2 regions of the Brevundimonas sp. 01N35 genome follow, and region 2 is predicted to be linked to the other one. Evidence: predicted binding sites of a transcription regulator. Region 2 holds the regulator's gene; the other holds the start of a gene.
The links. The regulator HrcA, encoded in region 2, represses chaperone genes, less so after heat shock. The targets are predictions, from matches to a motif close to GTTAGCANTCNNNNNNNNNGANTGCTAAC.

Region 1: groES (co-chaperone GroES) is a predicted target of HrcA. The motif match lies at 12,565-12,593, and genes of this name have one in related genera.

What each region holds. Positions count from the first base shown of each region.
Region 1 covers NZ_JBFTRZ010000013.1:81,346-95,628, forward strand. Annotated here, with positions in the region: gene AC1DJ5_RS13150 (DUF4328 domain-containing protein) at 1-295, shown strand, start outside; gene AC1DJ5_RS13155 (aldo/keto reductase) at 296-1,195, opposite strand; gene maiA (maleylacetoacetate isomerase) at 1,266-1,967, opposite strand; gene AC1DJ5_RS13165 (fumarylacetoacetate hydrolase family protein) at 1,964-2,620, opposite strand; gene AC1DJ5_RS13170 (glycine zipper domain-containing protein) at 2,780-3,124, shown strand; gene AC1DJ5_RS13175 (hypothetical protein) at 3,124-3,513, shown strand; gene AC1DJ5_RS13180 (DUF1328 domain-containing protein) at 3,619-3,795, shown strand; gene AC1DJ5_RS13185 (metallophosphoesterase family protein) at 3,889-4,743, opposite strand; gene AC1DJ5_RS13190 (diacylglycerol/lipid kinase family protein) at 4,740-5,684, opposite strand; gene AC1DJ5_RS13195 (YMGG-like glycine zipper-containing protein) at 5,840-6,187, shown strand; gene AC1DJ5_RS13200 (OmpA family protein) at 6,311-6,772, shown strand; gene AC1DJ5_RS13205 (protein-disulfide reductase DsbD family protein) at 6,870-9,050, shown strand; gene AC1DJ5_RS13210 (hypothetical protein) at 9,269-9,745, opposite strand; gene pgi (glucose-6-phosphate isomerase) at 9,870-11,489, shown strand; gene AC1DJ5_RS13220 (DUF4260 family protein) at 11,486-11,866, shown strand; gene AC1DJ5_RS13225 (hypothetical protein) at 11,962-12,405, opposite strand; gene groES (co-chaperone GroES) at 12,642-12,929, shown strand; gene groL (chaperonin GroEL) at 12,984-14,283, shown strand, end outside.
Region 2 covers NZ_JBFTRZ010000008.1:77,975-92,257, reverse strand. Annotated here, with positions in the region: gene dnaK (molecular chaperone DnaK) at 1-1,742, opposite strand, end outside; gene AC1DJ5_RS10130 (alpha-ketoglutarate-dependent dioxygenase AlkB) at 2,186-2,803, shown strand; gene AC1DJ5_RS10125 (dienelactone hydrolase family protein) at 2,889-3,794, shown strand; gene grpE (nucleotide exchange factor GrpE) at 4,015-4,614, opposite strand; gene hrcA (heat-inducible transcriptional repressor HrcA) at 4,656-5,744, opposite strand; gene rph (ribonuclease PH) at 5,795-6,511, shown strand; gene AC1DJ5_RS10105 (hypothetical protein) at 6,581-7,027, shown strand; gene pnp (polyribonucleotide nucleotidyltransferase) at 7,245-9,479, opposite strand; gene rpsO (30S ribosomal protein S15) at 9,778-10,047, opposite strand; gene truB (tRNA pseudouridine(55) synthase TruB) at 10,094-11,026, opposite strand; gene rbfA (30S ribosome-binding factor RbfA) at 11,026-11,484, opposite strand; gene AC1DJ5_RS10080 (DUF2459 domain-containing protein) at 11,548-12,276, opposite strand; gene AC1DJ5_RS10075 (hypothetical protein) at 12,284-12,814, opposite strand; gene infB (translation initiation factor IF-2) at 12,963-14,283, opposite strand, start outside.

The sequences.
Region 1 (14,283 bases), on a different contig from region 2:
GAGCACTTATCCTGACGGCTGGCGCAGCAAGTCCGACCCATTGCGCATGAGATTGTGGTGGGCCGCCTATCTTGCCGGCGTTGTTCTGAACATGCTGGGCAACGTCATCGGTCGGGCCGTCGCCGAGGACCAATTGGCGACAGGATTGCTTATGTCGGTTCCGTCCAACGTTGCGTTCGCCCTAGCTGGCCTGCTGTTCCTTTCCCTCGGACGCGAAATTGCCAAACGGCAGCAAGCCCTTATCCAGTCGGGCTTTCGACCGGCGCCCCGCGGTGCCCCCAGTTGGGCGCCCTGATCAGGCGGCGTTGCTGACGTACAGGCGGGCGCGCGAGGCGACGGCGGCGGGGGCTTCGTCCAGCGCCAGGGCGTCCCAGTCGATGTCGGGCTTGTCCGCGTGCGAAGCGGCGACGATGGCGCGCAGTTCGGCGGCCGAGGCCACGCTGGCGATCACCGAGGCCACGCCGGGCAGGTTCAGCGCATAGGCCAGGGCCGCCTGCATCGGATCGACGCGCGCCTCGGCCAGACGCCGACGCGTGCGCGACAGGGCCATGCCGTGCGCGGCCAGCTCGGGCGGCAGGCTTTCGCGGTTGGCGAACAACAGGCCCTGGGCGAAGACCGAGGCCAGATGCACCTCGACCCCTTGCGCGGCCAGAGCCTCGATCACCCCGCCGCGCGCGGCGCGCTGGTCCAGGATGTTGCAGGCGACCTGCACCACGTCGGGCTGGAAGCGCCGCGCGATCAGGGCCGGGCCGTCCTCGACCGTGGCGACGAAGCCGATCTTGCGGAAGATGCCGCGTTCCTTCAGCGCCGTCAGGCGGGCCCACAGGGCGCGGCCCTCGGCCCCGGCCAGATCGGACGCGTTCTGCACCAGGACGGCGTCGCCGCGCGGCAGGCCCATGCGTTCCAGCGAGCGGCGGGCGCGGGCCTCGACCCGGTCCAGACCGTCGGCCAGGGGCACGGTGCGCGCGGTGACGCGGAAGGGCGAGGGGAAGGGCCAGGCCTGGCCCAGCAGCCGTTCGACGTCGCCCTCGGGCCGGGTCGCGACCACGCCGACGCCCGCATCGCCCGCCGTTTGCAGCAGATGACGCATGGCGTCCTCCCGCTGGCCGGGCGGCAGCGGGCGGGACCGTTCGGGCTCAGTCACCACAGCGATGGCGAGCCGGTCGGCTGGAGAGGGCGGGACGGCGAATCTCACGACGCCGATATTCAGCGCCAAAGCTTAAGGGAGATTGACCGAAATCAATGCCGTTGGTGAACGAACAGGCTTAATCCGCGTCCGGTTGCCCGTCTGGTTGCCCGTCTGGTTGCCCGTCTGGTTGCCCGTCTGGTTGCCCGTCTGGTTGCCCGTCTGGTTGATTGTCCGGATGCGCCGCAATGAAGGCCGGATGCAGGTCGGCCCGCATTTCGATCTCCAGCAGACGCGGAAACGCCGTCAGATCGACGTTGAACCGCCGGGCCGAATAAATCTGCGGAATCAGGTAGCAGTCGGCCAGCGTCGGGCCCCCGCCGAAGCACCAGCCCTCGCCGTGGCGCACCACCTGGGCCTCCAACGCGTGGAAACCCTCGACGATCCAGCGCCTGGCCCAGGCGTCCACCCCCGCCTGATCGGCGCCGAGATCCTTCACCGCCTTCAGCACCCGCAGATTGTTCAGCGGATGGACGTCGCAGCCGATCAGCGCCGCCATGGCGCGCACGCAGGCGCGGTCGGCGGCGTTTGAGGGCAGCAAGGCCGGGGTCGGACAGGTCTCCTCCAGCCATTCCAGAATAGCCGGGCTCTGGGTCAGGATCAGGTCGTCGACCTCCAGCGCAGGAACCAGACCCTGAGGGTTGAGCGCGCGATAGGCCTCCGACCTCTGCGCCCCAGCCCGCAGATCGACCGGCGCCGTCTGATAGGCCAGACCTTTCAGATTAAGCGCGATGCGGGTGCGGTAGCTGGTGCCCGAGCGCCAATAGCCGTGCAGGATCATGGCTGTACCGTGAAGGCGAGCGGGGCCAGACCGTCGATGCTCGCCTCGACCCGGTCGCCGGGAACCAGAGGCCCGACGCCCTCGGGCGTGCCGGTGAAGATCAGGTCGCCGGGCTGCAGGCTCCACAGCTCATTGGCCTTGGCCAGAATCCCCGCCGGGTCCCAGATCATGTCCGACAGACGCCCCGACTGGCGCGTCTCGCCGTTGACCTTGAGCGCGATCACCGCGTCCGCGTCGGGCAGGGCGCCCAGCGTCAGCGCGCCGCACGGGGCCGACTGGTCGAAGGCCTTGCCCGCCTCCCACGGCCGCCCCTTGGCTTTCGCTTCGGCCTGCAGGTCGCGCCGCGTCAGATCGACGCCGACGGCCCAGCCCGCGACGGTTCCGCCCTCGCCGACGGCGACGACCAGTTCAACCTCATGGTGCAGGTTCGCCGTCGCCGACGGATAGGTCGGATCGACCCCGTCCACGACCAGGGCGTCGGCCGGCTTGGCGAAGAAGAAGGGGGCAGGCTTGTTCGGATCGGCCCCCATTTCGCGGGCGTGGGCGGCGTAGTTCTGGCCGACGCACAGGATGCGGCGGACGGGGAAGCGGCGCGCGTCGCCGACGATGGGCAGGGACGGGGTCGGAGCGGGGGGGAACAGCCATTGGGTCATGACGTTCTTTCTAGAACGGCGGTTGGAACGACGCCAGAAGGCGGCTTGCGCGACAGGCCAAGGCTTGCTGCATTGCGGGAACCTTGGCCCCCGGTGTGGCGTTCGGGCCAGGGGTTCTCTATTTAACCGTCAAGCTTACACAGAAGCGGAGCGCGCATCATGGCCACGACCAAGGCTCGGGAAGACATCAAGAACGATCTGAAGACCCTCAAGGAGGATCTCAAGACCGGGGCGCGCGAGGAAACCCAGCGCCTCAAGGAAAAGGCCGCCGAGGCCGAAGCCCGTCTGCGCGAGCAGGGCGACGAGCTGCGCGACAAGGCGCGCGGCTATTACGACGACGCCCGGGTGCGCGGCCGCGAGTATTACGACGACGCCGCCGAGCGCTTCGAGGAAGCCCAGCGCTACGTCATCGAACGCGTGCAGGAACGTCCGGTGCAGTCGACCGCCATCGCCCTGGGCGTCGGCGTCGTGCTCGGCCTGCTGCTCGCCGGTCGTCGCCGCTGATGATCGGGCGGGGGCTCATCAACCGCGCGGTCGCGACCTTCGTCGCGGCCGGCGCGGCCTTCGTGGCCATGGTCGCCCTGGGCGCCACGGCCTATTACCTGCTGGCGCTCGTCGTCGTGCCGCTGGCGGCGGCGGCGATCACCTCGGCCGTCTTCGCCGTCATCGCCCTGATCGTCGCCCTGATTTTCGTGCGCCGCGCGCACGGCGAGGAGGAAGAGGACTACGAGCCGGAAGGTCTGGGCATGCGCGCCTTCCACCTGTTCCAGCAGCGTCCGATCCTGGGCGCGGCGGCGGCCCTGGCCGGCGGATGGATCTTCCTGCGCAATCCCGCCCTGGCCACCATGGTCGCGGCGGCCTTCACCGAGAAAAGCCGCACACGTCGGCGTTAAATCTCGGAACGGTCAAGCCTTCGGAGCGTTGTTGAAGCAGGCGGAACGGTCGACGGGAGGGGTCGACGGTTTCGCTCCCGTCAACCACGTTCCGGAGGATTCTCCATGCTTCGCTGGGCCATCATCTTCTTCATCATCGCCCTGGTCGCCGCCGTTCTCGGCTTCGGCGGAATCTCGGGCATGTCGTTCGAGATCGCCAAGTTCGTCGCCATCATCGCCGTCATCCTGTTCGTGGTCTCGCTGGTCGTCGGCGGGATGCGCGGGCGCGGTCCGCGAATCTGACGCGGCCCTGAGGCTGCACCGAAAGAAGGGCCCGGCGGATCGCCGAGGCCCTTTTTTCCTGTTTCGGGGCTTCGTGGTTGCGTGCGGGCGACGTCAGCTAGCGGCCGCCTCCTTCTCGCCCGGCGTCACGGGGTCGGGGGCCGTCTCGGCGCGCCGCGTGTCCTGGCGTCGCGGCAGCCGCCAGGTCTGGTGATCCTCGAACCGCTTGCCGGTCCACACCACCGCCGTCGCCACGATCTCGCGCGGGTTCCATTCGATCCGGTTGAAGCTGGGCGGCGCGCCCCGCTCGCGATGGGACAGGGTCCCGCAACCGATGGCGTAGGAGCAGCGGTCCGACAGGTCGATGCCCAGGGCGAAGGGCACATGCACATGGCCCGTGGCGATCAGGTCCACCCCCGCCTCGGCGAAGATCAGGGCCGCCTTGTCGCCGCGCTTGACCTCGCCGGTCATGGGCGCGCCGATCATCTCGATCAGCGGGTGATGGCAGGCCAGTATGCGCAGCGCCCCGATCGGCGCGTTGCGCAGGGCCTCGGCCGCACGTCGGGTCTGGTCCAGGTCGATGACGCCCTTGGACCAGTTGGGCCGCGCCTGCCAGCCGCGCGCCGTGGTTACGCCGCGCACCATCAGATTGTCGCGTTTGAACTCATGGTCATGGGCCGGGTGGCCGGTCGCCGCCTCGAACGCCCGCCACGGCCAGAACAGCCGCGCCATCACGTCCCAGTAGGGCACGTCGTGATTGCCGACGGTGACGAAGACCGGCTGGGGCATGGCGCGGATCCACGCGCCCGCCGCCGCGAATTCCCTGGGCCGGCCCTGCTGGGTGATGTCGCCGGTGATCAGCACCAGGTCGTGCGGCACGGCATGGGCGTAGTCCAGCGCGGCGGCGACGGCGTGGACGTGTTCGCAGCCGAAATGCACGTCCGAGAACTGGATCACCCGCCCCGTCAAACGCCGTCCTCCGCCGCGGGAAGGCGCGGCGCCAGAGCCATGAAGGCGCGCGGCAGGAAGGTCACGGTCGCCTCGCGCCCCAGCAGCATGGGCTCGCCGTCGATCACCGCCGGAATCTTCGACCGGGCCGACACCCCGATCCAGCGCGCCGGCTGGGTCGTCACATTGGGGTCGTGCCGCCAGTCGTCGAACAGGGCGTGGGCCGCCAGCCGGAAGGCTTCGCCCGCGTCGGAGGTGTTCATCGCCGCCGCCTCCAGCCCCACCGGCTCGTCCATGGCCTTGGAGATCATCGGACTGATCAGCACCAGGGCCTCGGCGCGCCGCTTGACGCCGCCGTCCAGGCTGAAGCGGATACGGCCGGTGAAGGCCCGCTTCAGCGCCCGCCGTCCGTACATCCAGGCCAGTTTCAGCTTGCCGGTCCGCATCGCCTCGCGCGCCGGCGCCCACAGGGCGGGCGAGCCCAGGATGGCCGCGCAATAGAAGGCCTCGCCCTCGACCATCCCCCCCGACACGGCCTGGGGCGCGCCTTCCTCCAGCGCCAGACGCAGGGCCAGCTTCCAGTCGGCCGTGCCGTAAAGCGCCTTGGGCAGCATGTTCATCGTCCCGCCGGGCAGGGGGGCGACCAGCGGTCCCTTGGCCCCGGCGCGCGCCGCGACCGACCGCGCCGTGCCGTCGCCGGCGAGGACGAACAGGACGTCGGGCTTCGCCTCCAGGGCCTCGCCGATCTGATCCTGGATGCGCGCGCCCTCCAGCGTCGTCACCGTCGGCTCGCATTCATAGTCGCGCAGGATGGCTTCAACCTCTGCAGCGGCCTGGGGGCCGACCCCGCCGGACAGGGGATTGACCAGAATGGTCACCCGCCGGAAGGCGACGTGCGGCGTCAGAGAACGCGGCGAGGGCGCGGCGGCGGGCGCGCCTGGTTCGACGGGGAGGTCGGTCATGACCGGCGAACGCCTCGTTTCACGCCCCGGTTCCGCTGAACGGCGACGCTTGGACTAAATAATGTGAAGCTTGGGGCGGGTCGCCCCGGAACCGCCGCCTTTTCCCCGCGTTCTGTGTGCTTCAGGGGAGCCCCCTTGGGATGAAGGACAGATCCATGAACAAGGCGATCATCGCCATCGCCGGCGCCGGCCTTCTGGTCACCGCCTGCGCCAGTGAACCGTATTACGGCGGCGGCAATAACGAGGCCGTGCGTCAGGGCGCCATCGGCGCGGGCATCGGCGCGGTGGCCGGCGCCATCATCGGCAACAACGTCGGGGGCGGCAACGCAGCCACCGGCGCGGCCATCGGCGCTCTCGCCGGCGGCGCCGCCGGCGTCATCCGAGGCTCCAACCAGGACCGAAGGAACCAGCAGCGCTATCGCGATAATCAGGGCCGTTATTACTACTGCTACGATAATCGCCAGAACGAGTGCTACTGGGAGAACGGCCAGCGTCGCTACTAGGCGACTGGCGCCCGGACGATTTTCGGGTCAGGTTCAAGGGGCGGTCCGTTTGCGCGGGCCGCCCTTTCCGCTTCCAGGTTCTATAATGTCGCGCCCGGGGCTGGGCGTTTGTTGGGGCTGCGCATGAAATCGATCCTCCCGGTCGCCGTCGTCGGCGGCCTGACGCTGGCGCTGGCAGCGAGTTGCGCCCCGCCCGGCGCGTACCAGAACCGCAGCGATCTGGTCAGCGACACCGCCGCCTGCGCCGCCAAGCGGTTCGAAGTCTATTTCGATCAGGATCAGGCGCGGCTGACCGCGGCCGCCCGCCAGGCCATCGGCCTGACCGCGACCCAGCTTCAGGGCTGCGACGTCACCCGGGTTCAGGTGCTCGGGCTCGCCGACGCCCGCAGCGGCACGGCCGCGGCGAACCAGTCTCTGTCCGAACGCCGCGCCCGTTCGGTGGCCGAGGCCCTGGCCGGCGCAGGTCTGCCCGCGCCCGCCTTCGAAGTCGCCGCGGGCGGCGCCGACGGAGCCATGGTCAACGGTGTCAACGATCCGCTGCGCCGCCGCACCGAGGTGCTGATCGAGGCCCGGCCTCGACGCTAGACCCGACGCCGATGCGGCCTGGAGTCGCGACAGGTGGCTGTAGAGGCGCGCGGCGGCTAAGGTCCGGCCACGTCCTCCATCGCCCGGTGCCGCCCCTTTGCGTCTTCTCGCCGCCCTCCTCGTCTGGCTGACCTTCGCCGCCTCGGCGTCCGCCACGCCGTCCGCCCAAGACCTGGCGATGGATCAGGCGTTGAAAGCGGGCGCCGCCTCGCCCTCGACCGGCCCGCAGCGCACCGAGCGGATCGAGGCCGAACTGGTCCCCATGAGCGCCTGGGCCGCGCCCGGCTCGACCGCCGTGGTCGCCGTGCGCCAGCAGATCCAACCCGGCTGGCACACCTATTGGCGCAATCCCGGCGATTCCGGCGGCCCGACCACCCTGGACTGGATCCTGCCGCCCGGGGTCAAGGCGGGCGACATCGTCTGGCCCCTGCCCGAGCGTCAGCGGCTCAAGACCTTGATGAACTACGGCTATTCCGACGCCGTCGTCCTGCCGGTCCCGATCGACATCCCCGCCGACGCCCGGCCGGGCCAGGTCCTGCGGCTGAAGACGACGGCGCATTTCTTCGTCTGCAGCGACCAGATGTGCGTGCCCGAAGACCTCGACCTGGCTCTGGACCTGCGGGTGCAGGACGGCGCCGCCCCGCTCGACCCGCGCTGGGGCCGGGAGATCCAGACCGTCGTCGAGAACGCCCCGCGCCCGGCCGGGATCGACGCCCGCGCCGCCTTCGCGGACGGCCAGCTGACCCTGACGGCGACCGGCGGGCCGCTGGCCGGCGCGACGCCGAAATGGGCCTATTTCTTCCCCTTCGAGGGCGGGGTCATCGACCACGCCGCCGTCCAGACCGGCCAGCGCGGCCCCGACGGCCTGACCCTGTCCGTCGCCGCCGGGCGCGGCCAGACCGCCGAGGGCCTGAAGGGTCCGGTCGCGGGCGTCCTGGCCACCGATCTCGGCGCCTGGGAGATTTATGCGACCCCCGGCCCCGCCCTGGCCGGTACGACCGGCGACGGCGCCCTGGCCAGTGGCGAGACGATCGCCAAGGCTCCTGTCAGCCTGAGCGCCTTCGGCCAGGCCGCCCTGTTCGCCCTGATCGGCGGGCTGATCCTCAACCTCATGCCCTGCGTCTTCCCCATTCTGGCGATGAAGGCCGCCGCCCTGACCCGCTCGGCGCATCATCCGGGTGAGGCGCGGCGCGACGGTCTGGCCTTCCTGGCCGGGGTGCTGGCGACCTTCCTGATCCTGGCGGGGGCGCTGCTGGCCCTACGCGCCGGCGGTCAGGCCCTGGGCTGGGGCTTCCAGCTGCAGTCGCCGGGCGTGGTCGCGGCTCTGGCCCTGCTGATGCTGGCCGTGGCGTTGAACCTGTCGGGCGTCTTCCATATCGGCGCGGGACTGCAGGGCGCCGGCCACGGCCCGCTGGCGCGTCTGCCCGGCGCGCTCGGCGCCTTCTTCACCGGGGTTCTGGCCGTGGTGGTGGCCGCCCCCTGCACCGCCCCCTTCATGGCCTTCGCCCTGGGCGCCGCCCTGCTGATGCCCTGGCCCATGGCCCTGGCGGTCTTCCTCATGCTGGGCCTCGGCCTGGCCCTGCCCTATCTGCTGATCAGCCTCAGCCCCGGCCTTCTGGCGCGCCTGCCGCGTCCCGGTCCGTGGATGGAGACGCTCAGGAACCTGCTGGCCTTCCCCATGTACGGCGCCGCCCTGTGGCTGGCCTGGGTCTATGGCCGCCAGACCGCCGACGCGCTCGCTCTGCTGTTCGGCGCCGGCCTGATGCTGGCCCTGGCGCTCTGGCTGTTCGGGCGGGCGCAAGCCGCCGGGGGCGGGGGCCGCGTCGCCGGGATCGCCGCCGCCCTGTCGCTGATCGCGGCCCTCGGCCTGGGCGTGATGGCGGGCCGCGCCGTGCCCGCCTCGACCGGCGGCGCCGCCGCCTCAACCCGTCTGCCGTCGCAGCCCTGGTCGTCCGACGCCGTGCAGGCGGCGCTGGCCGAGGGCCGTCCGGTACTGGTCAACTTCACCGCCGACTGGTGCGTGACCTGCAAGATCAACGAGGGCGCGGCCCTGTCCTCGGCCAGGACGGCCGAGGCGCTGAAATCCCATGACGCCATCTATCTGGTCGGCGACTGGACCCGCCGTGACGACGCCATCACGGCCGAGCTGGAGCGCCACGGCCGTTCGGGCGTGCCGCTGTATCTGCTCTATACGCCCGACCGCCCCGAGCCCCGCATCCTGCCGCAGTTGCTGACCGAAGGCGTCATCATCGACGCTCTGGGGACAGAGAAGCGCTAACCGTTCCCGTCATCCCGGAAGCGGCGCAGCCGCTATCGGGGACCGCTGCAAGCGCGGCGTTCTGGGCGGTCCCGGCTCTCCGCTTCGCTGCGGCCGGGATGACGATAATTGGGCGCGGGCCTCAAGTAGCCCAACGGGCGGTAGGCCCACTCAAGAATGCGCCTCAAGTAGCGCGAAGCGCGGTAGGCCCAAAAAAGAAAGCCCAAGCCCGCCGTCCTTCAGACGGCTGGCTTGGGCGGCGAGGTGATGACCTCGACGTTGTCGTTCAGCAGATAGGCCAGGTCTTCCAGCGCGGCCTTGCGTTCGGCGGCGTTGGCGGCGGCTTCGACGGCGGCGACCTTCTTGGGCATGTCCTCGGAAATACCGCGCAGGATGCATTTCAGGTCGTTGTCCGTGCCGCGTTCCTTCAGCACCAGATGGCCCTGCAGGTCTCGGGCGGCCAGCTCCGTCGCCTGGGTCTTGAAGCCAGTGAAGGCGGCGCCGCTCAGGAAGCCGTGGGCGTCGGCCGCGCCCGAGGCGATCCAGCCGTCGACGATGGATTTCAGCGACCCCGAACGCGCGACCAGATCGGCGAACAGGGGCTCATGCGCCACCGAGACGGGCGCGTCGGCGGCGACGGGCGGCACGGCGGCTGCGGCGGCCACGGACGGGTCGCTGAGCATCAGGGCGGCGGCGAGGGCGAGACCACAGGACATGGCGCTTCCTTTTCAGATCGCGCAGGAAACGCTTGTTGAAGGCCTTGCCGTGCGCATTCGATTGGACCCTCATACGCCTGAGCCGTAAACGAGGGCTTGCAGATCGCCGCTTTGGGAGACGACCATGCCTCACGCCGCCCTCACCGTCTCCGCCTGGACCGAACTGGAAGCCGTCGCGCGCCGCGACGCCGACGCCCGCATCGACGCACAGTTCACCGCCGATCCCGAGCGGCTGGCCCGGATGAGCGTCGACGCCGCCGGGCTTCATCTGGACCTGTCGAAACAGAGCTGGACCCGCGCCGGATTCGAGACCGCCCTGGACCTGGCCCGCGCCGCCGATGTCGAGGGGCGCCGCGCCGCCCTGTTCGGCGGCGAGGCCGTCAACACCACCGAGGGCCGCGCCGTCCTGCATCCGGCCCTGCGCGCCGCGCCGCGGGCCGATTTTCATGCTCTGGGCGAAGCCGTCTCGGCCGAGGTGGACGCCGTGCGCGACCAGATGCGCGACTACGCCCACGCCGTCCGGGCCAGCCTCGAGACCGGGGCGACAGGCCGGCCGTTCGAGGCCGTGGTGCACATCGGCATCGGCGGCTCAGACCTGGGACCGCGCCTCATCTGGGACGCCCTGCGTCCGCTCGACCCGGCCATCGACGTTCGCTTCGTCGCCAATGTCGACCCGCACGACATGGCCGAGGCCCTGACCGGGCTGGACCCGGCCTCGACCCTGGTCGTCGTCGTGTCCAAGACCTTCACCACCCTGGAGACCCTGACCAACGCCGAAGTCGCCCGAGCGTGGCTGGCCGCCGCCCTGCCCGCCGACGGCATGGACCGGCATTTCATCGGCGTCACCGCCGCGCCCGAGAAGGCCGCCGCCTTCGGCTGCGGGCGGACCTTTGCGTTCCGGGACTGGGTCGGCGGACGTTACTCCCTGTGGTCGGCGGTTAGCCTCAGCTGCATCATCGGCCTGGGCTGGGACGCGTTTCAGGGCTTCCTCGACGGCGCCGCAGAACTGGACCGACATTTCCTCGAAGCGCCGCTGGAGGCCAACGCCCCGGTGCTGCTGGCCCTGGCCCAGATCTACAACGTCGACGGCCTGCACCGGCCCGCGCGCACCGTCGCCCCCTACGCCCACGCCCTGCGTCGTCTGCCGGCCTTCCTGCAGCAGCTGGAGATGGAGTCGAACGGCAAGCGGGTCCGCCGCGACGGCTCGCCGGTCGGCCGCCAGACCTGCCCCGTGGTGTTCGGTGAGCCCGGCACCAACGGCCAGCACGCCTTCTTCCAGCAGATCCATCAGGGGCCCCAGGTGGTCCCGGCCGAGTTCGTCATCGTCGCCCACACTCAGGGCGAGGCCTCGGAAAGCCCGCTGTGGGCCAACGCCCTGGCCCAGGGTCAGGCCCTGATGCAGGGCAAGACCGAGGCCCAGGTCCATGCCGAACTGATCGGTTCGGGCGCGTCGCCGGCTGAGGCCGACCGTCTGGCCCCGCACAAGGCCTTCCCCGGCAACCGCCCCTCGACCGCCATCCTCATGGACCGCCTGACGCCGCAGACCCTGGGCGCCCTGATCGCCCTCTATGAGCACAAGACCTTCGTCGAGGGCGTGCTCTGGGACATCAACAGCTTCGACCAGTGGGGCGTCGAACTGGGCAAGGTCCTGGCCAAGGCGGTGCTGAAGGATGTGGCGGCTGGCGCCCCCTCGCCCGACCTCGATCCGTCGACGGCGGCCCTGCTGACGCGGTTGCTGGCATGAGGGTCGTCGCGCCCGTCTGGCAACGGCTGGAAGGCCTCGCCCTGCTGGGCGTTTCCGTTCTGGCCTACGCCCGCTTCAGCGAGGGCTGGCTGCTGTTCGGACTGTTGTTCCTGGCCCCCGACCTGTCGTTCCTCGGTTATCTGGCCGGACCGCGCCGAGGCGCCTGGGCCTATAATCTGGCCCACAGCCTGATCGGCCCCCTGGCGCTGGCGGCGGCGGGCCTGCTGACGGACGCCGCTCTGCCAACCGCCCTCGCCTTGATCTGGCTGGCCCACCTGGGTTTCGACCGCGCCCTGGGCTACGGCCTCAAATCCCCCGACGGGTTCGGGGTCACCCATCTGGGCCTCATCGGCGCCGCGCGACGAGCGGCGCCCTAGACCCACGAGCCGGCCTGACCGTCGGCGGTCGCCGAGACCGGACACGGAAAAGGCCCGGCGTCGCCGCCGGGCCTTCGTTCATCCGATGCTCTGTTCTACCAGCGACGGTCGTAGCGATAGTCGCGGTCGTGACGGTTCTGGTTGCTGCGCCATTCGCCGTGGTTCCGCCAATAGCGGCCGTCGCGATAATAACGGCCGTTGCGGTTGTAGTCGTAGCCATCGCGGCTGTTGACGCCGTGATCCCGCTCCCAGTGGCCCTGGTTCCGGTAGCAGCGGCCGCCGCGGTAGTATTCGCAGCCGTCGCCCCGGTTCGAGGCCACAGCGCCCAGCGCCGCGCCGGCCAGGGCCCCGCCCGCGACATAGCGTCCGTCGCCCTGACCGATCAGGGCCCCGGCGACGCCGCCGACGACGGCGCCCAGCACGGCGTCACGGCCGGGGTTGTCGCGGTTACGGTCGCGGTAGGACTGGGCGGCGGCGGGGGTGGTCGCCAGCATCGTCAGGGCCAAGGCGCCGACGCCGATCTTGGAAATGGTCTTCATGGCGGGCTCCCTTCGAAAGCCGATTGATCCGTGGCTTCCCTTTTAGAAAGGTCCCGCTGAACGCCCCCAACGGGTTCCGTTCATCTCCCAGTCATCTTGGCGAAAATTCGGCGAGCCTCGGCCTTGACGGCCTATCGACCTCGACCTACCTCCCGTGGCGTTAGCACTCGGGGAGGGCGGCTGCCAAAGCCGCAGGTTCCGGGGCACAACTCGATTACCTATTGGGAGATCATCAGATGGCGTTTCGTCCTCTCGGCGACCGCGTGCTGGTCAAGCGCGTTGAAGAAGAATCCAAGACCAAGGGCGGGATCATCATCCCCGACACCGCCAAGGAAAAGCCCCAGGAAGGCGAAGTCGTCTCCGTCGGCCCCGGCGTCCGCGATGAATCCGGCAAGGTCAATGCCCTGGAGCTGAAGGCCGGCGACCGCATCCTGTTCGGCAAGTGGTCGGGCACGGAAGTGAAGATCGACGGCGACGACCTGATCATCATGAAGGAATCCGACGTCCTGGGCGTGCTTTCGTAAGCACTCTGGGTTTCCGGTTTCTCTCGTAAAAACATCTAGATAGGAGCTGCCCGCATGGCCGCTAAAATCGTAAAATTCAACACCGACGCTCGCGACAAGATGCTGCGCGGCGTCAACATCCTGGCTGACGCCGTCAAGGTGACCCTGGGTCCCAAGGGCCGCAACGTCGTGATCCAGAAGTCCTTCGGCGCCCCGCGCTCGACCAAGGACGGCGTCACCGTCGCCAAAGAGATCGAACTGGAAGACGCCTTCGAGAACATGGGCGCCCAGATGATCCGCGAAGTCGCCTCCAAGGCGAACGACAACGCGGGCGACGGCACCACCACCGCCACCGTTCTGGCTCAAGCCATCGTGCAAGAGGGCCTGAAAGCCGTCGCCGCCGGCATGAACCCGATGGACCTGAAGCGCGGCATCGACCAGGCCGTCGCGGTGGCCCTGGACGAGGTCAAGGCCATCTCCAAGCCGGTCTCGAACAACTCGGAAATCGCCCAGGTCGGCACCATCTCGGCCAACGGCGACGCTGAAATCGGCGAGCTGATCGCCCTGGCCATGGCCAAGGTCGGCAACGAAGGCGTCATCACGGTCGAAGAAGCCAAGACGGCCGAAACCACCGTCGACATCGTCGAAGGCATGCAGTTCGACCGCGGCTACCTGTCGCCCTACTTCATCACCAACGCCGACAAGATGGAGGTCGCCCTCGAAGAGCCCCTCATCCTGCTCCACGAGAAGAAGCTGACCTCGCTGCAGCCCATGCTGCCGGTGCTGGAAGCCGTGGTTCAGTCGGGTCGTCCCCTGCTGATCATCGCCGAGGACATCGAAGGCGAAGCCCTGGCCACCCTGGTGGTCAACAAGCTGCGTGGCGGCCTGCGCGTCGCCGCCGTCAAGGCTCCGGGCTTCGGCGACCGCCGCAAGGCCATGCTGGAAGACCTCGCCATCCTGACCGGCGGCCAGGTCATCTCGGAAGACCTCGGCATCAAGCTCGAGACCGTCACCCTGGACATGCTCGGCAAGGCCAAGAAGGTCACGATCACCAAGGACGACACCACCATCGTCGAAGGCGCCGGTGAGAAAGAGGGCATCGAAGCCCGCGTTTCGCAGATCAAGCGTCAGATCGAGGACACCACCTCGGACTACGACAAAGAGAAGCTGCAAGAGCGTCTGGCCAAGCTGGCTGGCGGCGTCGCCGTCCTGCGCGTCGGCGGCTCGACCGAAGTCGAAGTCAAAGAGAAGAAAGACCGCGTCGACGACGCCCTCAACGCCACCCGCGCGGCGGCTGACGAAGGCATCGTCCCGGGCGGCGGCGTGGCCCTGCTGCAAGCCTCCAAGAAGCTGATCGATCTGAAGGGCGCCAACG
Region 2 (14,283 bases):
TCGCGGATGACTTCGGGGTCCGAGCCTTCCTTGGCCGTCTTCAGGTCGTCCAGGGCCGACTGGATGGTCGCCTTGGTCGCGTCGTCGACCTTGTCGCCGTGTTCGGCCAAGGCTTTCTCGGTCGAGTGGATCAGGCTGTCGGCGCCGTTGACGGCCTCGACCAGTTCCTTGCGGACCTTGTCGGCCGCGGCGTTGGCCTCGGCTTCCTTGACCATCTTGTCGATGTCGGCGTCCGACAGGCCGCCGTTGGCCTGGATGCGGATCGACTGTTCCTTGCTGGTCGCCTTGTCCTTGGCGGTGACGTGGACGATGCCGTTGGCGTCAATGTCGAAGGCGACCTCGATCTGCGGCATGCCGCGCGGCGCCGGCGGAATGCCCATCAGGTCGAACTGACCCAGGACCTTGTTGTCGGCGGCCATCGGACGTTCGCCCTGGAAGACCCGGATCGTCACGGCCGACTGGTTGTCGTCGGCGGTCGAGAAGACCTGGCTCTTCTTGGTCGGGATCGTCGTGTTGCGTTCGATCAGCGGAGTGAAGACGCCGCCCAAGGTTTCGATGCCCAGGGTCAGCGGGGTCACGTCCAGCAGCAGCACGTCCTTGACGTCGCCTTGCAGAACGCCGGCCTGAACGGCGGCGCCCAGGGCCACGACTTCGTCAGGGTTCACGCCCTTGTGCGGTTCCTTGCCGAAGAAGGCCTTCACGGCTTCCACGACCTTGGGCATGCGCGTCATGCCGCCGACCAGGACGACTTCGTCGATGTCCGAGGCCTTGAGGCCCGCGTCCTTCAGCGCCTTGGCGCAGGGTTCGATCGTACGCTGGATCAGGTCGTCGACCAGGGCTTCCAGCTTGGCGCGCGACAGCTTGATGTTCAGGTGCAGCGGGCCTGAGGCGTTCATGGTGATGAACGGCAGGTTGACCTCGTACTGAGCCGTCGAGGACAGCTCCTTCTTGGCCTTCTCGGCTTCTTCCTTCAGGCGCTGCAGGGCCAGCTTGTCGGTCCGCAGATCGACGCCCTGCTCCTTCTTGAACTCGTCGGCCAGGTAGTCGACCAGACGCAGGTCGAAGTCCTCGCCGCCCAGGAAGGTGTCGCCGTTGGTCGACTTCACCTCGAAGACGCCGTCGCCGATCTCCAGGATCGAGACGTCGAAGGTGCCGCCGCCCAGGTCATAGACGGCGATCTTCTGGCCTTCGTGCTTCTCCAGGCCATAGGCCAGGGCGGCTGCGGTCGGCTCGTTGATGATGCGCAGGACTTCCAGGCCGGCGATCTTGCCGGCGTCCTTGGTCGCCTGACGCTGGGCGTCGTTGAAGTAGGCCGGAACGGTGATGACGGCCTGGGTCACGGTCTCGCCGAGGTAGGCCTCTGCGGCCTCCTTCATCTTGCCGAGGGTGAAGGCCGAGACCTGCTGGGGCGAATAGTCCTTGCCGTGGGCGCGCACCCAGGCGTCGCCCGTCGGGCCCTTGACGATCTCGTAGGGCACCATGCCCTTGTCCTTGGCCACCACCGGGTCATCGAAATTGCGGCCGATCAGGCGCTTGATGGCGAAGAAGGTGTTGGTCGGGTTGGTGACCGCCTGGCGACGCGCAGGCTGGCCGACGAGCACTTCGCCGCTGTCCTGGATCGCCACGACCGACGGGGTCGTGCGGTTGCCTTCGGCGTTCTCGATGACCTTGGGGTTCTTGCCGTCCATGACGGCGACGCACGAGTTGGTCGTGCCGAGGTCGATGCCGATGATCTTGGCCATGAGCTTGTCTTTTCACTCCTTGCGGCGGGCGATGCGGCGGCCTTCGAAAAGCGCCGCGCGTGACCGCCCCCTGTTGGGCTGAAAGCCGTTCCGGACGTCCGGTCGGGCGGGTTGAATGGTTTCGGTCGAAAGCCCCAGGAACTGCGGGGTTTCTTCCAGACTGGCCCGGATATGGGAAAGACCGCAGGGCCTGCAAGGGTTTCGTTCGGTTCGGGACGGATTCGGTGGAGTTTCCCGCCTTAGACCCTCTCCCGAGGGGAGAGGGCTTGAGCCTCGGAGAGCCGAAGGCGATCCGCCAGGCGAAAGGGTGAGGGGTTACGCGTTCTGTCGGCGTAAGCCGAGGCAAGGGGACTGCGACGGCTTACGCCGACGGACGCCGACACCCCTCATCCGGCCCTTCGGGCCACCTTCTCCCATCGGGAGAAGGGTCTTAGATGGTGAGCATGTCTCCGCCCCGCGAAACCCCGACCGGCCTGCCCGGCTTTCGCCTGTGGCCCGGCGCGCTCGATGCCGAGGCGCAAGCCGCCCTGCTGGCCGAGGTGCTGGCGGCGGCCGAAGCCGCGCCCTTCTATCGCCCGGTCACGCCGGGCGGGCGGCCCTTTTCGGTCGAGATGACCGGCCTGGGGCCTCTAGCCTGGGTCTCGGACCGGGCGGGCTATCGCTATCAGCCGACCCATCCAGTCACCGAGCAACCCTGGCCGCCGATGCCGCAGACGCTGCTCGATCTATGGGACGCCCTGACCGGCTGGCCCGCGCCGCCCGACGCCTGTCTGGTCAACCTCTATCGCGGCGAGGCCCGGATGGGCCTGCATCAGGACAAGGACGAGGCCGACCTGACCGCGCCGGTCCTGTCGGTGTCGCTGGGCGATACGGCGGTGTTCCGTATCGGCCCGACCGAGAGCGGCAGGACGCAGAGCCTGAAGCTGGCCTCCGGCGACGTCTGCGCCCTGACGGGACCGGCGCGGCTGGCGCGGCACGGCATCGACCGGCTGCTGGCGGGGTCGTCGCAACTGGTTCCCGGCGGCGGGCGGATCAATCTGACGCTGAGGCGCGCGCTCTGACCTCTCGGCGATCAGGACTCGACGGAACGCCGAAAGCCGGGCCACAGTCGCGCCCTCGACTTTGATGCCGCACCGGAGACCCGCGATGACCCTGATCACCCGGCCCGAGGGCCTGAGCGCCGACCAGATCGCCCCCAGCCGCCGCAGCCTCGGCGTGGCCACGGCCGGCGGCCTGATGTTCGCCGCCTACGCCCCCGCGGCGTTGAGCCAAAGCGCCAGCCCGATCACCACCGACAGCGCCGGACTGGTCACGGCCACCGTCTCCTATCCCGCCCCCGACGGGTTCGAACTGCCGGCCTATGTGGCGCGGCCCGAGGGCGAAGGCCCCTTCCCCGTGGTCATCGTCGTGTCCGAGATCTTCGGCCTGCACCAATACATCCGCGACATCTGCCGCCGCCTGGCCAAGGCCGGCTACGCCGCCGTCGCCCCCGCCTTCTTCGTCCGCGTCGAGGACCCGGCCCCGCTCAGCGACATGACGCGTATCCAGCAGATCGTCGCCGCCGCCGGATACGAACAGGTCATGGGCGACATCGCCGCCACCCTGGACTGGCTCGGGCTGCAATCCTGGGCCAATGCGGGCAAGGTCGGGATCACTGGCTTCTGCTGGGGCGGCAAGGTGGTGTGGCAGGCCGCTGCCCGCTTCTCGGCCATCGACGCCGGCGTCGCCTGGTACGGCCGACTGGCCGCGGGGGCTGCGGCGACCGAGGCCCAGCAGACGGCGGGCCGCCCCTGGCCCGTCGATCTGGCCCGCGATCTCAAGGCCCCGGTGCTGGGTCTTTACGGCGGCCAGGACCAGGGCATCCCCCTGGCCAGCATCGAAGCCACGCGCGCCGCCCTGACCCATTCCGGCGCGCACGGCAGCGAGATCGTGGTCTATCCCGACGCCCCGCACGGCTTCCACGCCGATTATCGCGCCAGCTACCGCGAAGCCGACGCCAAGGACGGATGGCGGCGGTTGCTTGCCCTGTTCGATCAGCGGCTGAAACACTGACCTCCAACAGGAAACCGCTCATCCCGGCGGACGCCGGGATCCAGTGAGAGCCTCGCAAGCAGCCGGCTGATTGCACCCCGCCCGATGGCCACGGACATGGCGGCGGCCAAAGGATTGGACCCCGGCGTCCGCCGGGGCGAGCGGGAGATGGGTGGCAAACAAAAGAAAAGGGCCCGGCGCGTCTGCTCCAGGCCCTTTCCTATTCTCGATGGACCGAAACTTACGCCTTGGCGTCGAAATTCCCGCCGGTCGTCCCGGCTTCCGAATAGGCGCCGCCGCTCGCAGGACCCGAGCCCTTGGCCGCGACCACCACCATGGCGGCGCGCACGGTGCGGCCGAACAGGGCGTAGCCCGTTTGCAGGGTCTGGATCACCGTGCCGCCCGGCACCGTGTCCGAGGGCTGTTCCATCACGGCCTGATGCAGGTGGGGATCAAAGGCCTCGCCCGGCTCGGGCGCGACGCGTTTCAAGCCATTGGCCTCGAAGGCCGACAGCAGGGACTTCTGCGTCAGCTCCAGGCCCGTCACCATGGCGGCCGCGGCGCCCTCGGCTTCGGCGCCTTCCAGCACCTTGGGCGCCGACAGAAGACCGCGTTCCAGGGTGTCGGCCACGCTCAGCAGGTCCTTGGCGAAGCGCTGGATGGCGTAGGCGCGGGCGTCGTTGGCCTGGGTCTCGGCGCGGCGCTTGGTGTTCTCGGCGTCGGCCACGGCGCGCAGGGCGCGGTCCTTCCACTGGTCGCGCTCGGCGATCAGGGCGTCGACCACGGCCATGTCGCCGTCGTCAGCCGCTTCCGCCGCCGCATCGATTTCGGCCTCGCCGATATCCTGCTCGAGTTGGTCCCGGGTCTCGTCGTTGATGTCGTTCACGTCTCTTGTCCGTCCAGAATCCGGCCCAGCACCCGGGCGGTATAGTCCACCAACGGTATGACACGGGCATAGTTCAGTCTTGCAGGGCCTATGACGCCGATGGCGCCCAGCATCCGCTGCCGACCCGTCATATAGGGCGCTGCGATCACGGCGGAACCCGAAAGGGAAAACAACCGCGTTTCGGCGCCGATGAAGATGCGCACGCCCTGGGCCGCGCCGACCCCGTCGAGCAGGCCGATCAGCTGTTCCTTCTGCTCCAGGTCGTCGAACAGGATGCGGACCCGCTCCAGATCCTCGACCGCCTGGGCGTCCTGCAACAGATTGGCGCGGCCGCGCACGATCAGGGACCGGTCGCGTTCGCCCCCGCCGGACCAGGCGGCCAGACCGTCCTCGACCAGGCGGGCGGCGGCGGCGTCCAGTTCGCGCCGGGCGGCGTCCAGTTCGACGCTCATCTCGGTGCGCGCCTCGGCCAGGGGCCGGCCCTTCAGCCGGGCGTTGAGGAAGTTGGAGGCCTCGGTCAGGGTCGAGGGCGTCACCCCCGCCGACAGAGGCATGAGCCGGTTCTCGATCGTGCCGTCGTCCCCGACCAGAACGGCCAGGGCCTGATCATGGCCCAGGGCGACGAACTCGACGTGCTTGACGCCCGCGTCGCGCACCGGACTGGCGACGATGCCCGCGCCCCCGGCCAGACCGGACAAAAGGTTGGTGGCGGCGTCCAGCGCCTCCTCGAAGTTCCGCCCCTTCCCGGCCAGACGGGCGTCGATCTCGCGCCGCTCGTCCTGGCCGATGTCGCCGACTTCCAAGAGGCCGTCGACGAACAGGCGCAAGCCCGCATGGGTCGGGATCCGTCCCGACGAGGTGTGGGGCGAGGCCAGCAGGCCCGCCAGGGTCAGATCCTGCATGGTGTTGCGGATCGAGGCGGGCGACAGGGCCAGCCCTCCGCGCGAAATGGTGCGCGACCCGACCGGCTCGCCCGTCTCCAGATAGGTCTCGACGATGCGGCGGAAGATGTCGCGCGCACGGGCGTCCAGCGTCCCCAGGCCGGCGGGGGCGCTTCCGAACGGAGACGGGTGGGGGGCATACAGGCTCACGCTTTCAGGATAAGCACGCGCTGCTCTGGTTCCAAGGAAATCTCATGCGCCCGTCCGAACGCACCCCCGAACAACTCCGCACCGTCACGCTCGAAACCGGCGTCAACCGCTATGCCGAAGGCTCCTGCCTGGTGTCGTTCGGCCACACCAAGGTTCTGGTCACCGCCTCGATCGAGGAAAAGGTGCCGGGCTGGATGCGCAACACCGGCCAGGGCTGGGTCACCGCCGAATACGGCATGCTGCCCCGCGCCACCCACACGCGCGGCCGTCGTGAAGCCGCCGCCGGCAAGCAGTCGGGCCGCACGCAGGAAATCCAGCGGCTGATCGGCCGCAGCTTGCGCGCCGTGGTCGATCTCAAGGCCCTGGGCGAGCGTCAGGTGCTGATCGACTGCGACGTCATCCAGGCCGACGGCGGCACCCGCACCGCCTCGATCACCGGCGCCTGGGTGGCCATGGCCTCGGCCCTGAACTACCTCAAGGACGAGGGCGTGCTGAAGACCGATCCCATCATCGATCAGGTCGCGGCCGTGTCGTGCGGCATCTTCAACGACCTGCCGGTGCTCGACCTCGACTATGAGGAAGACTCCACCGCCGAGGCCGATTCCAACTTCGTCCTGACCGGCGCCGGCGGCATCGTCGAAATCCAGGCCACGGGTGAGAAGCGCGGCTTCTCGCGCCCCGAGTTCGACCGCCTGTTCGAACTGGCCGAGATCGGCTGCGCCGACCTGTTCGCCCTGCAACGCGCCGCCCTGGGACGCTAAAAGACAAGGCTAGGCCGCGAGGGCCGATCGGGGCATTCTGGGGTCTTCCGCGAACGGAGACCCCGCCCCATGCCGCCCATGATGCGCCCCGCCCTCGCCGCCTCTTTCCTCGCCCTGTCGGTCGTTCTGGCCGGTTGCGGCCAGCCGAAGCCTGCGCCCGCCGAGGCGCCGCCCGCAGCGGTCGACACCAGGCTGTCGCAAGAACCGATCGACGCCGTGCCGATCAAGGCCGAGCCAGCGCCTGCGCCCGTGGCGCCGCCCAAGCCCAAGCCTGAACCCGTCGTCTCCGAACCCGCCGCGTCCGTCGTCACGCCTGTCGGGGAGCCCGGCTCCTGCCTGGCCGAAATCGGCGAGGCCCGCTCGAAACGCCTGGTCGAGCGCTGCATCAAGGTCAGCCCGGCGACGCACCCGCCGTGCAACAGCGCCAATCCCTGCGCGATGATCCAGGACGAGATCGACCGCGCCTGCGCCATGTACGGTCCGGACGAGACGAAGCCGAAGGAATGCGCGGTGTAAGCACCGCCATTAACCGCTCATCCCGGCGGACGCCGGGATCCAGTGCTTTGGCTAGAAGCTCGAGGTTGAATAAAGCGCTGTTTTTAACGAGGCGTCTGCGGCTCTTACTGGATCCCGGCGTCCGCCGGGATGAACGGGAATATTGGGCCTCCTGCCAAGAAAAAAGGCCCCGCTGTTTCCAGCGGGGCCTTCATCATTTCAGCCGTGAGGCCGTGGCTTAGTCGCGACGGCGACGGCCACGATCGCCGCCGTTGCGGTCGCCTTCACGCTTCGGACGGCCGCCGGTGTCGTCCGACAGGGCCGGCTCACCGCGTTCAGCGCGCTCGGCGTTGATCTTGTCGGTGATGTCCTCGCCGGTTTCCTGATCGACGACCTTCATCGACAGCTTGGTCTTGCCGCGATCGTCGAAGCCCAGGAACTTGACCTTGACCTCTTGGCCTTCCGACAGGACGTCGGCCGGGTTGGCGACGCGTTCCAGAGCGATCTGGGACACGTGGACCAGGCCGTCCTTGGCGCCGAAGAAGTTCACGAAGGCGCCGAAGTCGACGACCTTCACGACCTTGCCGGAGTAGATCATGCCCAGTTCCGGTTCCGAGGCGATGGACTGAATCCAGGCCTTGGCGGCGTCGATCTTCTCCTGGTCGTTGGCGGCGACCTTGATGGTGCCGTCATCGCCGATGTCGATCTTGGCGCCGGTCTTCTCGACGATCTCGCGGATCACCTTGCCGCCCGAACCGATCACTTCACGGATCTTGTCGACCGGGATCTTGATGGTTTCGATCTTGGGAGCGTGCTCGCCCAGTTCGGCGCGCGGGGCGTCCATGGCCTTGGACATTTCGTCCAGGATGTGGAGGCGACCGGCCGAAGCCTGCGTCAGGGCCTGCTTCATGATCTCCTCGGTGATGCCGGGGACCTTGATGTCCATCTGCAGCGAGGTGATGCCTTCCGACGTGCCCGCGACCTTGAAGTCCATGTCGCCCAGGTGATCTTCGTCACCCAGGATGTCGGACAGGATGGCGAACTCGCCCGACGGCTCCAGGATCAGACCCATGGCGATGCCCGAGACCGGACGGATCAGCGGCACGCCGGCGTCCATCAGAGCCAGCGACGAACCGCAGACGGTTGCCATCGAGGACGAGCCGTTGGACTCGGTGATCTCCGACACCAGACGGATGGTGTAGGGGAAGTCTTCCTTGGTCGGCAGCATCGGACGGATCGCGCGCCAGGCCAGCTTGCCGTGACCGATTTCGCGACGGCCGGGCGAACCCATGCGGCCGGCTTCACCCACCGAATAGGGGGGGAAGTTGTAGTGCAGCAGGAAGGATTCCTTGTACGTGCCCGACAGGCTGTCGATGTACTGCTCGTCCTCGCCGGTGCCGAGGGTGGCGACGACCAGGGCCTGGGTTTCGCCGCGCGTGAACAGCGACGAACCGTGGGTGCGCGGCAGGACGCCGACTTCCGAGACGATGGCGCGGACCTTGTCGAGGGCGCGGCCGTCGACGCGGTGGGCGTTCTCGATGATGTCGCGACGCAGAACGTCGGCTTCGCATTCCTTGAAGGCGGCCGAGAACTTGGACGAGTCAACGCCCTCGGGCTTCTCGTCGCTCTTCACCAGGGCGGCGGCAGCGGTCTTCTTGGCCGCGTCGACGCCGGCGCGGCGCTCATACTTGCCCGGGTGGGTGTAGGCGGCCTTGATGTCTTCGCCGACCAGCGACTTGATCGAGGCGACCACGTCCGAGTGATCCTCGGCGTGGAAGTCGAAGGGCTCCTTGGCGGCATGTTCGGCCAGTTCGATGATGGCGTCGATCACCGGCTGCATGCCGGCGTGAGCGAACATCAGCGCCTTCAGCATGGTGTCTTCCGAAAGCTCCTTGGCTTCGGATTCGACCATCATCAGGGCGTCTTGCGTACCGGCGACGACCAGGTCGAGCGTCGATTCACCCATGGCGTCGATGGCGGGGTTCAGGACCAGCTCGCCGTCGATCATGCCGACGCGCGCGGCGCCGATCGGACCCATGAAGGGAACGCCCGAGATGGTCAGGGCAGCCGAGGCGGCGACCAGGCCGACGATGTCCGGGTCGTTCTCCATGTCGTGCTGCAGCACGGTGACGACGACTTGCGTCTCGTTCTTGAAGCCCTTGACGAACAGGGGGCGGATCGGACGGTCGATCAGGCGCGAGACCAGGGTCTCTTTTTCCGACGGACGGCCTTCACGCTTGAAGTAGCCGCCCGGGATCTTGCCGGCGGCGAACGTCTTCTCTTGGTAGTTGACGGTCAGCGGGAAGAAATCCAGGCCCGGCTTGGGCTGGCGGCCATAGACGACGGTGGCCAGAACCACGGTCTCGCCGTAGGTCGCCAGCACGGCGCCGTCAGCTTGACGGGCGATGCGGCCGGTTTCCAGCGTCAGCGGGCGGCCGGCCCACTCGATCGTCTTGCGTTTGATGTCGAACATTTTTCTTCTTTCAAAGCCCGGCGGGCGTATTCCCGGCGGGGGTGGAGCGGCAGGCTTTATCGTCCCACGGTTCCCGATGAACCCGGCGGCGCTTCGCGGCCGGGCGGGTGGAGTAAGGACCGGATTCATGGCCCTCGCGTCTGCGCCGATTGAAGACCTGCGGCGCGCAGGAAGCTCGTTTGTCTGAGCGTTTTCCAAAGCAAACCGAGTCCGCTTCAAGAAAAGCTCTAGGTGCGGAACGAGGCGCGGACGTGTCCGCCCGCGCCTCGAAAATGGTTTCCGCTACTGGTCGGCCGCCTTAGCGACGCAGGCCCAGCTTGGCGATCAGAGCGACATAGCGCTCGCGATCGGTCTTGATCAGGTGGTCAAGAAGACGACGACGCTGCGAAACCATCTTGAGCAGGCCGCGGCGCGAGTGGTTGTCTTTCTTGTGGGTCTTGAAGTGGTCGGTCAGGTTGGCGATGCGTTCCGAAAGGATCGCGACCTGGACCTCGGCCGAACCGGTGTCGCCGGACGAACGAGCGTTGTCAGCAATGACCTCGCCCTTGCGTTGAGCAGTGATCGACATCGTAGATCTCCATGTTGGAGCCCGGTCGCGCCGCCAGAAGCAAACGCTAGGGGAGATTGAAAACGCGGTCGGGTTCTAGCCGTCCGGCCCGCATCGAACAGAGCGCGACCAGCGTGTCTCCCGCGAAAGCCGACACCGTGCGCGAACCGGCTGGAAGCCGGCTCTTCAAGGTTTCAACCTGACGGGGGAGCAGAACGATCGGCCGACCCTGCCTCAGCGAGAAGGCGTCCTGTTCCGTAACGGCCAGCTCCGGGATGTCGTCCAGGGCGGTCGAAACGGGCAGCAAGCCTTCCAAGGCGGCGCCCTTATGCGCCAGATCGGCGAGAAAATCCAGAGTGACGGCGTTCTCCGCGGTGAACGGCCCTACCCGCTCGCGGCGCAGGGCCGAAACATGCCCCTCGGCGCCCAGCATGACGGCCAGGTCGCGGGCCAGCGACCGGACATAGACGCCCTTGCCGGTCCGCATTCTGATTTCGACGTGATCGCCGTCCGGGGCGTCGGTCACCGCCGCCTCATGGATCGTCACCTTGCGGGCGGCCAGCTCGAACTCGGCGCCGTCCCGGGCCAGGTCATAGGCGCGCTCGCCGTTGACACGGATGGCCGAGAACTGGGGCGGGACCTGATCGATCTCGCCCACGAAGGCCGGCAGGGCCGCCTTCACCGCCTCGACCGAGGGGCGCACGTCCGAACGGGCGATGATCTCGCCCTCGCGGTCGATGCTGTCGGTGGAGATGCCCCAGTGGATGGTGAAGCGATAGACCTTCTCGGCGTCCATCATGAAGGGCACCGTCTTGGTCGCCTCGCCCAGGGCGATGGGCAGGACGCCCGAGGCCAGGGGATCCAGCGTCCCGGCGTGGCCCGCCTTCTGGGCGTCGAACAGGCGCCGGACCTTGGTCACCGCCTCGGTCGACCCCATCTCGAAAGGCTTGTCGAGGCAGACCCAGCCGTTGACGATCTCGCCCTTCTTGCGCCGCGCCATCAGGACTGACCTTCGTCGTCGCCTTCCGAACGCTCTAGGTCGGCCCGCACGCGCGGGTCATCCATCAGCCGCTCCATGTAGCTGGCCGCGTCGAAGCTCTCGTCGTGGCGGAACTTCAGGTCCGGCGTGTATTTCATGTCGATGTGGCGACCCAGTTGGCCGCGCAGGAATTTTGCGTGGGTGTTCAACGCCTTGATGATCACGGACTCCTGGCCCGCCGTCTCGGCGCTCTCGACGCCGGCGCCCAGAGGCTCGACGAAACAGGTGGCGTGCCTCAGGTCCGGCGACAGCCGCACCTCGGTCACGGTGAGCGACACGCCCAGCAGGGCCTCATCGTGGATCGTCTGTTCGCGCAGGACGTCGACCAGGGCGTGACGGATCAGTTCGCCGGCGCGCAGCTGGCGCTGCGACGGCCCCTGAGGACCGGTGGCGTTACGGGTGTGCTGTTTGCGGCTCATGGCGCGCCTCCCTTGTCGCTCGCCGGGGATCGGACGCCGGCTGAAAAAGCGAAGGGCCGGGGTCTAGTCGCGGACGGGCTTCAAGTCCAGCTTGACCGCGCCAGCTTGGCCGCGCCAGTTTTTCCGCGCCAGTGTTTCCGCACGGGCCGCCGTCCGCATCACCTCGTCCGAGGTCACGGCGCGGAATGGTCGGATCGGCAGCCCCGCCGCCGACAGCAGGTCCGCCGTCCAGTGATTGCACAGGTGGCCGACCCAGAAGGTCTCACGGCTCTTGAAGAAGGCCTCGTCGCCGAACCGCGCGGCCAGCACGGGCCGCCCCGCCGCATCGGTCTCCAGCGAGGCCTGCACCCGAGCCCGCAACGCCGCCATCCCCGCCTGAGACAGGGTCAGGACCTGACGATCCCTGGCGCGGAAACGCCGCGCGGGATCCTGCGCCTGCGGGGCCAGCATGACCACGGAAGGGTTGTGCGGCCTAAAGAAGGCGCGCGCGCCGTCGGCCAGACGCCCCTGGATCGGGCTTTGATCGACATAGAAGGTCGCGTCGCCCCAGCCGATCAGAACCCAGTCGCCGGGTTCCAGGCTCGCCGTCGCCTCGGCCAGCGCTCCGCCCCCGTCGATCAGCGCCGCGCGCGGCACGGCCAGGTCGGTGTGGAAGCCGTTATCCAGCAGATAGACGGTCACGCCCGCTTCTTTGGGCGAGGCCGGATAGAGGGCGGGATCGCCGGGCCGCGTCAGGGTCCACAGGGCCGCGATCAGACCGATCAGGGCCGCAAGAAGGAACCGGCCCGGCATCCCGATCTCAGTTCGGACCGTAGGCCACAGGCGCGTCCTTGGCCGGACCGGCGCCGGCCTGCGTCGCCCATTCGCCGCGATAGTCGTAGTTCAGCTCGACGCAGTGACGGTACTGGCCATCGCTCCAGCGGCCCACGGCGTGCATGGTCATGGGCCGCCCGGCCCGGACCCGACCGATCACCACCCAGCTTTCGTCAGCGCCGGGACACAGGGCCCGGGCCAGGCCGCGGCCGTCGCCTTCCTGGACGATGGCATAGACGCCGCTCTCGCTGGCGCCCGCCGGCAGGGCGCGGCGCACCGCGTCGGGGCCGCCGGGCGTGAAACGGGCCGAACCGCGCGAGGTGCTGGAAAACAGGTTGCGCACCGCAGTCGCGCCGAACAGGCCGCGCTCGACCTCCAGCGTCACGCCGCGCGTCAGGGCCTGGGTCGTGCGGTCGCGTGCGTCGAAGGCCAGGAAGCGGGTGTCGGCGGCCGCGGCGCCGGCCAGGACGCTCGCGCCCGACGCGACCAGGATCAGAGACAGGATGTGGCGGCGCATGGCGATCCTTCGATGAACGCCCCCTGGCGCCAGGCGGACTCTAGAGCCGACCAGGCCCGAGGTGAAGTCGTCCCGCTGTCACGCCCAAGACAAAGGGCGCGGCCCCTTTCGAGACCGCGCCCTGATGCCTTCGTCGAGTTCAGGCGTCCTAGTCGAGGGTGCGCTTGACCGCTTCGACCGTGAAGCACTCGATGTAGTCGCCTTCCTTGATGTCCTGGAAGCCCTGGAACTGCATGCCGCATTCCTGGCCGGAGGGCACTTCGTTGACCTCGTCCTTGAAGCGTTTGAGCGTGTTGAGGACGCCCAGTTCCAGAACCACGACATCGTCGCGGATGATGCGGACACGCGCGCCCTTGCGGACCACGCCTTCCGACACCCGGCAGCCGGCGATCTTGCCGACCTTGGTGATGTCGAAGACCTGCAGCACCTTGGCGTTGCCGAGGAAGGTTTCGCGCTGGAGCGGCGCCAGCATGCCCGAGAGCACGCCCTTAATGTCGTCCAGCAGGTCGTAGATGATCGAATAGTAGCGGATCTCGACGCCTTCACGGTCGGCCAGATCCCGCGCCTGTTTCGAAGCGCGAACGTTGAAGCCGAGGATCGGCGCGCCGGCCGACTTGGCCAGGTTGACGTCGCTCTCGGTGATGCCGCCGGCGCCCGAATAGATGGTGCGCGCGCGGACCTCGTCGTTGCCCATCTTGTCCAGCGAGCCGACGATGGCTTCGGCGGAACCCTGAACGTCGGCCTTGATGAGGACCGGCAGTTCCGAGACCTTCTTGGACTGCAGCTTCGACATCATGTCGACCAGCGAGGCCGAGCCGCCCGAGACCTGGGTCTTCTCGCGGCGCGCACGCTCGCGGTATTCGGTCAGTTCGCGGGCGCGGGCCTCGCTCTCCACCACGGCGAAGACGTCGCCCGGCGAAGGCGCTTCCGACAGGCCGAGGATTTCGACCGGGACGGAGGGACCGGCTTCGGTCAGTTGAGCATTGCGTTCGTCCAGCAGGGCGCGCGCCTTGCCCCAGGCGGAGCCGGCCACGACGATGTCGCCGCGCTTCAGCGTGCCGCGCTTGACCAGGACGGTGGCGACCGGGCCGCGGCCCTTGTCCAGCTGGGCCTCGATGACCACGCCTTCGGCCGAACGGTCCGGGTTGGCCCGCAGGTCCATCATCTCGGCCTGAACCAGGATGGCTTCGATCAGGCCGTCGAGGTTGGTGCGGTTCTTGGCCGACACCTCGATGATCTGCGTTTCGCCGCCCAGGCTTTCCGCGATGACTTCATACTGCAGCAGTTCGTTGACCACCTTCAGCGAGTTGGCGTCCGGCTTGTCGATCTTGTTGACGGCCACGATCAGCGGCGCGCCGGCGGCGCGGGCGTGCTGGATGGCTTCGATCGTCTGCGGCATGACGCCGTCGTCGGCGGCCACGACCAGCACCACGATGTCGGTGACGTTGGCGCCGCGCGCCCGCATCGCC